DNA from 2 places in the Stenotrophomonas sp. GD03680 genome. Region 1 is predicted to be linked to the other one. Evidence: riboswitches for the same ligand, from Rfam matches in the RefSeq annotation. Region 1 holds a riboswitch; the other holds the start of a gene.
What was found. A riboswitch is a leader RNA that binds a small molecule or an ion and turns the genes downstream of it on or off. The one in region 1 is predicted to bind glycine.

Region 1 (4,594 bases):
CGGATTGCCATGTGATCCTGCGCGGCGGCAAGCAGCCGAACTATGACGCGGCCAGCGTGGCCGATGCCTGCCAGGCACTGGCCAAGGCCCGGCTGCCGACGCGGCTGATGATCGATGCCAGCCATGCCAACAGCCTGAAAAACCCGGAAAACCAGCCGAAGGTGATCGAAGACATCGCCGTTCAGTTGGAAGACGGTGAACAGCGCATCGTGGGTGTGATGATCGAGAGCCATCTGGTGGGAGGCCGGCAGGAACTGGTGGAAGGCCAGCCGCTGGTCTACGGGCAGAGCATCACCGATGGCTGCATCGACTGGGACACCACGGTGACGGTGCTGGAGCGACTGGCTGCGGCGGTGCGCGCCCGTCGCGAAGTGACGGTGTCAGAAGCCGCCTGAGCGCGGCATGTGTGTGGATGGCGGCCAGCGCCTGCGGGGGTGCGGCCGCGATCAGGGCCGGTCGGAGTTGGAGACTGGCCCGTCCGCACCGGCGATGCGCCTGGCGCTGCGCATGAGCGACAGCGCCAGGTCCATCGCCGGGGTGGTGCGAACCCCGACCATTCACGATGCGGTTGACTCGGTGGATCCACGCCATGCGTGGATAGGGGCTGGCCACGGCACGCTTTCGGAAGAATTGCATGGAACCTGCTTGCGGCTTAGGCCGAAGATCGGAGCCTCGCCTGGCTGGACCCGCCGATGCACGTTTTCCCCGACGACAGCCCGTTGCAGCCAGAATGCCGATCAGTTTCCGGGGAGGCCGCAACGGCCCTCGTTCGCTTGAAGGGCGGCCCGATTGCCGATGATGCGATCTCCGTCATCGAGGACTGGTTTGAACCCTCGTCTCCCGCGAGGACGGCAAGTCTGCTGGCGCAGCTTGATGAAAGAATCGAGCTTTACCGCAACGAAGGAGACCAGGCACTTCTGCGTACGACGTTGAAGGCCAGGGCGATGATCGCGGCCTCTGCCGACCAACCGCGCGATGATCGTGAGTCCCCCTCTTCGTACAAGGTAGTGCCTGCGGCATCCCTCGTTGGCGACTGGCGCTCGGACTGGGAAACGGACTGCGTGATCGTTGACGGAGATCTGAGCGTAGAAGGCACGCTGGTGCTCAATGATCTGGGCGAGATGCGGTGTGTGATCGTCCTGGGCAGTCTCAGCGCCCGCAATCTTGACTGTGGTGGTTGGGTCTTCGTACGCGACGATCTCAAGTGTGAGCATCTCCACGCGTGCTCACTAAATGATGGGATTTTGGCCGTAGGTGGCGATCTGACTGTTCAGAATTTCCTCGAGACGGGGACTTACACCCAAGTGGCGGGGCACCTGAGCGCCAGCTACCTCGGCAGCACCCACAACTCCATTGAAGCGGAGGGAGAAGTGAACTGTCCAGGCTTCGAAAGACGATCTGATAGCGACTACTTGTGCGAATGGATCGATCCTGCGTTGCTGGAAGCCCACGATTCCGACAGCGGTTTGGGATGCGAACCCCAACTGTATCCGTCGGCTGACTATCCGGAGCGGATACGCGCGGGGGGCAGCCCTATGAAGTTCAGGCTCTAGATCCACGCCATGCGTGGATACCGCTCTTCTGTAGCGCCGGGCCACGCCCGGCGAACACGCCATCGTTCAATGCACTTCGTCGTGATACACGAACTTCGGCATTTCCCAGCGGTAGTGGATGGCCAGCAGGCGCAGGGCGAAGCCGCCCGCCAGGCAGCACAGGATGGCCGTGGCATCGGACACGTTCCAGTGCAGCAGCAGCAGATAGGCGGCGCCGGTCAGCAGCGCGATGATCGCGTACAGCTCCTTCTGGAAGATCAGGGGCACTTCGTTGCACAGAATGTCGCGCAGCACGCCGCCGAACGCGCCGGTCAGCATGCCGGCGATCAGCACGATCGGCGTGGCATGACCGACCTCGCGTGCGATCGAGCAACCGATCAGGGTGAAGGCGATCAGGCCCAGGCCGTCGAGCACCAGGAAGGTGCGGCGGAAGTGGTGCATCCAGCGTGCGACCCAGGTGGCGATCAGCGCCGCGCACACGGTGAAGCCGAGGTACTCGGGATGTTTGACCCAGCCCAGCGGATAGTGGCCAAGCAGGATGTCGCGCAGTGAACCACCGCCGAGCGCGGTAACGCAGGCGATCATGACCACGCCGAACAGATCCATGCGGCGGCGTCCCGCGGACAGTGCGCCGGTCATGGCTTCGGCGGAAATGGCGATCAGGTAGATGATGGACAGCAGCATGGGACAGGCTCCGGACGCGGTGGGGCCGGCCATGCGCGGACGCCGCCATTGCCTGCGCAGTGACGGGATGACGATGACCGGTGCCGCTCCCGCTGTCCTTTTGCCTGAGAGTTCAGCGGCGTAGGCCGCGTGCCCCTTCGGCGGATCGTGCCGGGCATGCCCGGTGACCTCTCTCCAGCTCGGCGAGTCGAATGCATGGTTGGTGGGATTCCAGCCCACCGGCCTGAGCGATCATGGGAGCCTGCGCCTTCGGCGGGCGCCAGCGCGGCGCCTCTCTCCTGCATTCGCGGGCAGTATATCCGCTGCGGTGCAGCACGGCATAATCCCGGCATGTCCCCATCCCACCGCCCGTGGTTCCTGTACCTGCTCGAATGCCACGATGGCAGCTACTACGCTGGCATCAGCACCGACGTGGACGCGCGTTTCGCCGCCCATCGCGCCGGCACGGGCGCGCGCTACACCCGGGCCCGCCCGCCGCTGCGCATCCTGGCCGTGCGTGAGTACCCGGACCGCTCCGCCGCTTCGCGCGCCGAGTGGCAGCTCAAACACCTGCCGCGCGAGCGCAAGCTGGCGTGGTTGCAGGCATTGGATTCCGCATCTTTGTAGTGCCGTGCCCAGGCAGGGCGCATCGCAGGCAGTCGCGCCGCGACGTGGGGTCAGATCCCCACAGGAAAGGGATCTGACCCCGTTGCAGACCTGCGCTACCGCTTCGGCCGGCGGTCATCCTGGTCATCGCCGAAGATGATGCGCGCGCTGCGCTGGTAGCTCCAGTACGCCACCGCCCAGTTCAGCAGCACCACGATGCGGTTGCGGAAGCCGATCAGGAAGAACACGTGCGCGGCCAGCCAGAACCACCAGGCCAGCACGCCCGACAGCTGCAGGCGCCCCAGGTGCACGATCGCGGCCATGCGGCCGATGGTGGCCAGGTTGCCGTAGTCCGCGTACTTGAAGGGCCCGGGCTCCGGCCTGCCGTGCAGGCGTGCACGGATGACCTCGGCCACGTACTTGCCCATCTGCTTGGCCGCGGGCGCTACGCCGGGCACGGGCTTGCCATTGGCCTGGTTCACCGCGGCCAGATCGCCGGCCACGAACAGTTCCGGATGCCCGGGCAGGGTCAGGTCTGGCTGCACCTGCACGCGCCCGGCACGGTCCAGTGGAACGTCCAGCGTGCGCGCCAGCGGCGAGGCGGCCACGCCGGCCGCCCACACCACGGTGCGCGCCGGCACGAACTGGTCACCCAGCGTGAAGCCCTGGCTGTCGATGTTGCTCACCGGCGTTCCGGTCAGCACTTCCACGCCCAGCTTTTCCAGCTGCCGGCGCGCCTTCAGCGAGAGCACTTCCGGGAACGAGGACAGCACGCGCGGACCGGCTTCCACCAGGCGCACCTTGGCGCTGGCCGGATCGATGTGGCGGAATTCGTTGCGCAGCGTATGGCGCGCAATCTCGGCCAGCGTGCCCGCCAGTTCGACGCCGGTCGGGCCGCCGCCGACGACGGCAAAGCTGAGCCATGCTGCCTTCCTGGCCGGGTCCGGTTCGGCTTCGGCGCGCTCGAACGCCAGCAGCAGCTTGCGGCGCAGGGCAATGGCATCGTCGAGGGTTTTCAGGCCGGGCGCATCATCGGCCCACTGGTCGTTGCCGAAGTAGGCGTGAGTGGCGCCGGTAGCCAGCAGCAGGCTGTCGTAGTCCAGCGTGCTGCCGTCGGCCAATCGCACCTGGCGGAGCTGCCTGTCGATGGCCACGACCTCACCGAGCCGCACTTCCACGTTGCGCTGGTGGCCGAGGATGTGGCGCAGCGGTGCGGCGATGTCCGGCGCTGACAGGCCTGCGGTCGCGACCTGGTACAGCAGCGGCTGGAACAGGTGGTGGTTGCGGCGGTCGACCAGGGTGATGCGGATGCGTTCGCGTGCCAGCGCACGGGTGGCCCAGAGGCCGGCAAAACCGCCGCCTACAACGACCAGATGGGGAACGCGCTCACGACTCATCGACTCACTCCAGGGGGCATGGGGGAACCGTCCGGCATCTTCGCACGGCGGCGGCCTGTCACGTCAGCGTGCGCGCGGATCGGCGATACTCGGATTCAGGCAACCGCCAGCGAGAGCCCCATGAGCGAACCGGAAAAGCGCATCGCCCTGTTGATCGATGCCGACAACGCGCCCGCATCGAAGATCGACGAAGTGCTGGCGGAGGTGGCCCGCTACGGCGTGGCCAATGTCCGCCGTGCCTACGGCAACTGGAAGAGCCCACGGCTGAAAGGCTGGGAGGCGGTGCTGCACGAGTACGCGATCCGGCCCATCCAGCAGTTCGCCTACAGCAAGGGCAAGAACGCCTCGGACATGGCCATGGTGATCGATGCGATG
Region 2 (4,594 bases), on a different contig from region 1:
GCAGGCGCACATCACGTTCTTGTCGCCGTAGACGTTGTCGACGCGGGCCACCGGCGGCCAGTACTTCTGCAGCTTCAGGCTGGGCAGCGGGAAGGCGGCCAGCTCGCGCGGGTAGGCGTGGGTCCACTCGCTGGCCGTCACCGCGGTGGCGGTGTGCGGCGCGTTCTTCAGCGGATTGTCCTCGCGGTCCAGGCGGCCATCCTCAATCGCACGGATTTCCTCGCGGATCTGGATCATGGCATCGATGAAGCGGTCCAGCTCATGCAGCGACTCGCTTTCGGTGGGCTCGACCATCAGCGTGCCGGCCACCGGGAAGCTCAGCGTCGGCGCGTGGAAGCCGAAGTCGATCAGGCGCTTGGCCACGTCCTCGGCGCCGATGCCGCTGCTCTTCTCCAGCGGGCGCACATCGAGGATGCACTCATGCGCCACCAGGCCATTGCGGCCGGTGTACAGCGTCCTGAAGTGCGGCGCCAGGCGCTTGGCGATGTAGTTGGCATTGAGCTGCGCGACCTGGGTCGCCTTGCGCAGGCCCTCGCGGCCCATCATCGCGATGTACATCCAGCTGATCGGCAGGATCGAGGCGCTGCCGAAGCTGGCGGCGCTGACCATGCCGACGGGGCCGTTGTCACCCAGCTTGCCCGGCAGGAACGGGGCCAGGTGCGCCTTGACCGCGCATGGGCCGACGCCCGGGCCGCCGCCGCCGTGCGGGATGCAGAAGGTCTTGTGCAGGTTCAGGTGGGAAACGTCCGAACCCCACTTGCCCGGCTTGGCCACGCCGACCAGGGCGTTCATGTTGGCACCGTCGGTGTACACCTGGCCGCCGTGCTTGTGGATGATCTCGCAGATCTCGACCACCTCCTCCTCGAACACGCCGTGCGTGGACGGGTAGGTCATCATGATCGCGGCCAGGCGGTCGCTGTACTTCTCGGCGTTGAGGCGGATGTCCTCGACATCGACGTTGCCGTTGGCATCGGTCTTGGTGACCACCACCTTCATGCCGCACATCTGTGCCGAGGCCGGGTTGGTACCGTGGGCCGAATCCGGAATCAGGCAGATGTCGCGATGCTCCTCACCACGCGAGCGGTGGTAGGCGCGGATCGCCAGCAGGCCGGCGTACTCGCCCTGTGCCCCCGAGTTCGGCTGCAGGCTGACCGCATCGTAGCCGGTGCATTCGACCAGCATCGCTTCCAGCGACTCGATCAGTTCCTTGTAGCCCAGTGCCTGGTCGGCCGGCACCAGCGGATGGATCTGCGAGAACTCCGGCCAGGTCACCGGGATCATCTCGGCGGTGGCGTTGAGCTTCATGGTGCACGAGCCCAGCGGGATCATCGTGCGGTCCATCGCCAGGTCCTTGTCGGCCAGTGAACGCAGGTAGCGCAGCAGTTCGTGCTCGCTGTGGTGCGTGTTGAACACCGGATGGGTCAGGAACGCGGACTGGCGCAGCAGCCCGGCCGGCAGAGCGTCGGCGGTGCTGGCATCCAGTGCATCGACATCGGCTTGGGCACCGAAGACGGCGGCCAGCGCGACCACATCGGCGCGGGTGGCGGTCTCGTCCAGGCTGATGCCGACCGAGTCGCTGTCGATCGCGCGCAGGTTGTAGCCGGCGGCGCGCGCCTTGGCGTGGATCTCATCGGCGTGCACACCGGTGACGTGCAGGGTGTCGAAGAAGTCGCCAGCAACCTGCACGCCGGCCTTGCGCAGTGCGGCGGCCAGGATCGCGGCCAGGCGGTGGGTGCGGCGGGCGATGCGGGTCAGGCCTTCCGGACCGTGGTAGACGGCGTACATCGAGGCCATCACCGCCAGCAGGACCTGTGCGGTACAGATGTTGGAGGTGGCCTTCTCGCGGCGGATATGCTGTTCGCGGGTCTGCAGGGTCAGGCGGTAGGCCGGGTTGCCCTGCGCATCGATCGAGACGCCGATCAGGCGGCCGGGCATCGAGCGCTTGTAGGCGTCGCGGCAGGCCATGAACGCCGCGTGCGGGCCACCGAAGCCGAACGGCACGCCGAAACGCTGGCTGTTGCCGACCACGATGTCCGCGCCCCATTCGCCAGGTGCGGCGAGCAGGGTCAGCGCCAGCAGATCGGTGGCCACGGCGACCAGGCCGCCGCGTGCATGCACGGCCTCGACCAGTGCCCGGTAGTCGGCCACCTGGCCGAACGTATCCGGATACTGCAGCAGCACGCCGAAGCTGTCCGCTTCCAGCGCTTCGGCCGGGGTGCCGACGCGCAGCACGATGCCCATGGGCTCGGCGCGGGTGCGCAGCAGCTCCAGGGTCTGCGGGTGCACGGCATCGTGCACGAAGAAGGTGTCCGACTTCGACTTGGCCGAACGCTTGGCCAGGGTCATCGCTTCGGCCGCTGCGGTGGCTTCGTCCAGCAGCGAGGCGTTGGCGATCTCCATGCCGGTCAGGTCGGCGCACAGGGTCTGGAAGTTGATCAGCGCTTCCATGCGGCCCTGCGAGATCTCTGCCTGGTACGGGGTGTAGGCGGTGTACCAGGCCGGGTTTTCCAGGATGTTGCGCAGGATCACGTTCGGCGTGTGGGTGCCGTAATACCCCTGGCCGATGAAGCTGCGCAGCACGGTGTTCTTGTCGGCGATCGCGCGGATCTTCGCCAGCGCCTCCACTTCGGTGATCGACTCCGGCAGCGCCAGCGCTGCCGGCGACTTGATCTTGGCCGGCACGATGGCATCGGTCATCGCATCCAGCGACGCGTGGCCGACGACGTCGAGCATCTGCGCGATCTCGGCGTCATTGGGGCCGATATGGCGCTCGACGAACGCACTGTGGTGCTCGAGCTCACGCAGGGAAGGGGTGTTCTGGGACATGGCGAAGGATCCGTCAGGAAAGGGCACACGCACGGGCACAAGCCGCCGGATGGCGGGCTGCGGGGCGCCCCTCTGTCCTTTTGCCTGAGAGTTTGGAAGCGCGGCTGGCCGCAGCTTCGTGCCCCTTCGGCGCCGGATCGAACCGGTCTCTCCAGAGTTGTGTTGCGGGTGGTATCGGGCCTGAGCGATTACGGGCGTTGCGCCTTCGGCAGCGGTGTTCCGCTTCTCCCACCGTGTTGCCCGCCGATTATAGCCGGTTATGGCCTGCTGCCGGGGCCGCCCGGGCAGGGCCGGCGCCTGAATGGCCGGTGGCCCGGGGCATGCGTTTTGTGCGGTGCTGCATGGCATCGGGCGCATTCCCCGCCTATCATGGGCGGATACCCGAATTCATCTGGCGCCGTCCCTGCTGCAGCGGGACCGGCGCCCGCCGTGCGTGCCGCGCATGGCCTTGCCGGACACCGTTCACATGACCGCCGCTGTTGCTCCGTCCACCCGTCGCATGGCCCTGCTGCTCGCGGGCCTGGCCATGTTCGGCCCGTTCTCCATCGACACCATTTTCCCGGCCTTCCCGCAGCTGGCCCAGCGCCTGGCGGTGGATGAGGTGGCCGTCCAGCAGACCATCAGCGTCTACCTGCTGTTCTATGGCCTGATGAGCCTGGCGCACGGGCCGCTGTCCGATGCCTGGGGCCGCAAGCGGGTGATCCTCGGTGGCCTGGTGGTATTTGCCGGGGCCTCGGTCGGCTGCGCGCTGTCCACTGACCTGCCGACCCTGCTGGCGTTCCGCGCGCTGCAGGGCCTGTCGGCGGGCGTGGGCATGATCGTCGGCCGCGCGGTGATCCGTGACCTGTACCACGGCCATGACGCCCAGCGGTTGATGAGCCAGGTCTCGATGCTGTTCGGCATCGCGCCGGCCATCGCCCCGATCATCGGTGGCTGGATTCTGCTCAGCGGTGCCGGCTGGCCGCTGATCTTCTGGTTCCTCGTGGTGTTCTCGCTTGTGCTGCTGGTGGCCACCGCGCGCTTCCTGCCGGAAACGCATCCGCCGGAGGCGCGGGTACCACTGTCGCCGCGCGCACTGCTGCGTGACTATGTGCGCATCGGCTTCAACCCGCGTTTCCTGCGCCTGGCACTGGCCGGCAGCATCGGCTTCGGCGGCATTTTCCTGTACATCGCGTCCGCGCCGGTGTTCGTGATGCAGCACCTGCATCTGGGCGAAGGCGACTTCGCCTGGCTGTTCATTCCCACCATCGGTGGCATGACGGCCGGCGCGTTCCTGTCCGGGCGCATGGCCGGGCACACCACGCCGACCCGGCAGGTGACCATCGGCTTCTCCCTGTGCGCGCTGTCGACACTGCTCAACGTCGGCTACGTGGTGCTGGCGCCGCAGTTCGCGCTGCCGTGGGCGGTACTGCCCATTTTCCTGGGCGGCATGGGCATGGCGCTGATCTTCCCGATCCTGGCGCTGGCCGTGCTCGACATGTATCCGCACCAGCGCGGCCTGGCCTCGTCGCTGCAGGCCTTCGCGCAGCTGATGGTCAGCACCGTGGTGGCCGGCGTCGTGTCGCCCCTGCTCAGTGCCAGCCCGCTGCATCTGGCGCTGGGCCAGGCCGGCTTCTTCGCCGCCGGGTTTGTGTTCTGGTACTGGGAACACCGCCGTGAGCGCGCAGTGCAGGCCGTGGCCACGGGCCTCTGACCGGCCGCAGGGGCGGTGGCGGGCGACCCGTGAAGCGGCGCCACGGCCGGGGTGCGCTATCCTTGCGCCCCCCCG

Region 2: another riboswitch for glycine. It lies ahead of gcvP (aminomethyl-transferring glycine dehydrogenase); the one in region 1 lies ahead of N5J29_RS00300 (trimeric intracellular cation channel family protein).

The regions. Positions count from the first base shown of each region.
Region 1 is NZ_JAOCKC010000001.1:66,983-71,576, forward strand. It holds gene N5J29_RS00290 (3-deoxy-7-phosphoheptulonate synthase) at 1-395, shown strand, start outside; gene N5J29_RS00295 (hypothetical protein) at 693-1,553, shown strand; gene N5J29_RS00300 (trimeric intracellular cation channel family protein) at 1,620-2,237, opposite strand; glycine riboswitch at 2,322-2,425, opposite strand; glycine riboswitch at 2,439-2,528, opposite strand; gene N5J29_RS00305 (GIY-YIG nuclease family protein) at 2,568-2,843, shown strand; gene N5J29_RS00310 (NAD(P)/FAD-dependent oxidoreductase) at 2,939-4,219, opposite strand; gene N5J29_RS00315 (NYN domain-containing protein) at 4,340-4,594, shown strand, end outside.
Region 2 is NZ_JAOCKC010000007.1:77,437-82,030, forward strand. It holds gene gcvP (aminomethyl-transferring glycine dehydrogenase) at 1-2,826, opposite strand, end outside; glycine riboswitch at 2,889-2,991, opposite strand; gene N5J29_RS10815 (multidrug effflux MFS transporter) at 3,293-4,519, shown strand.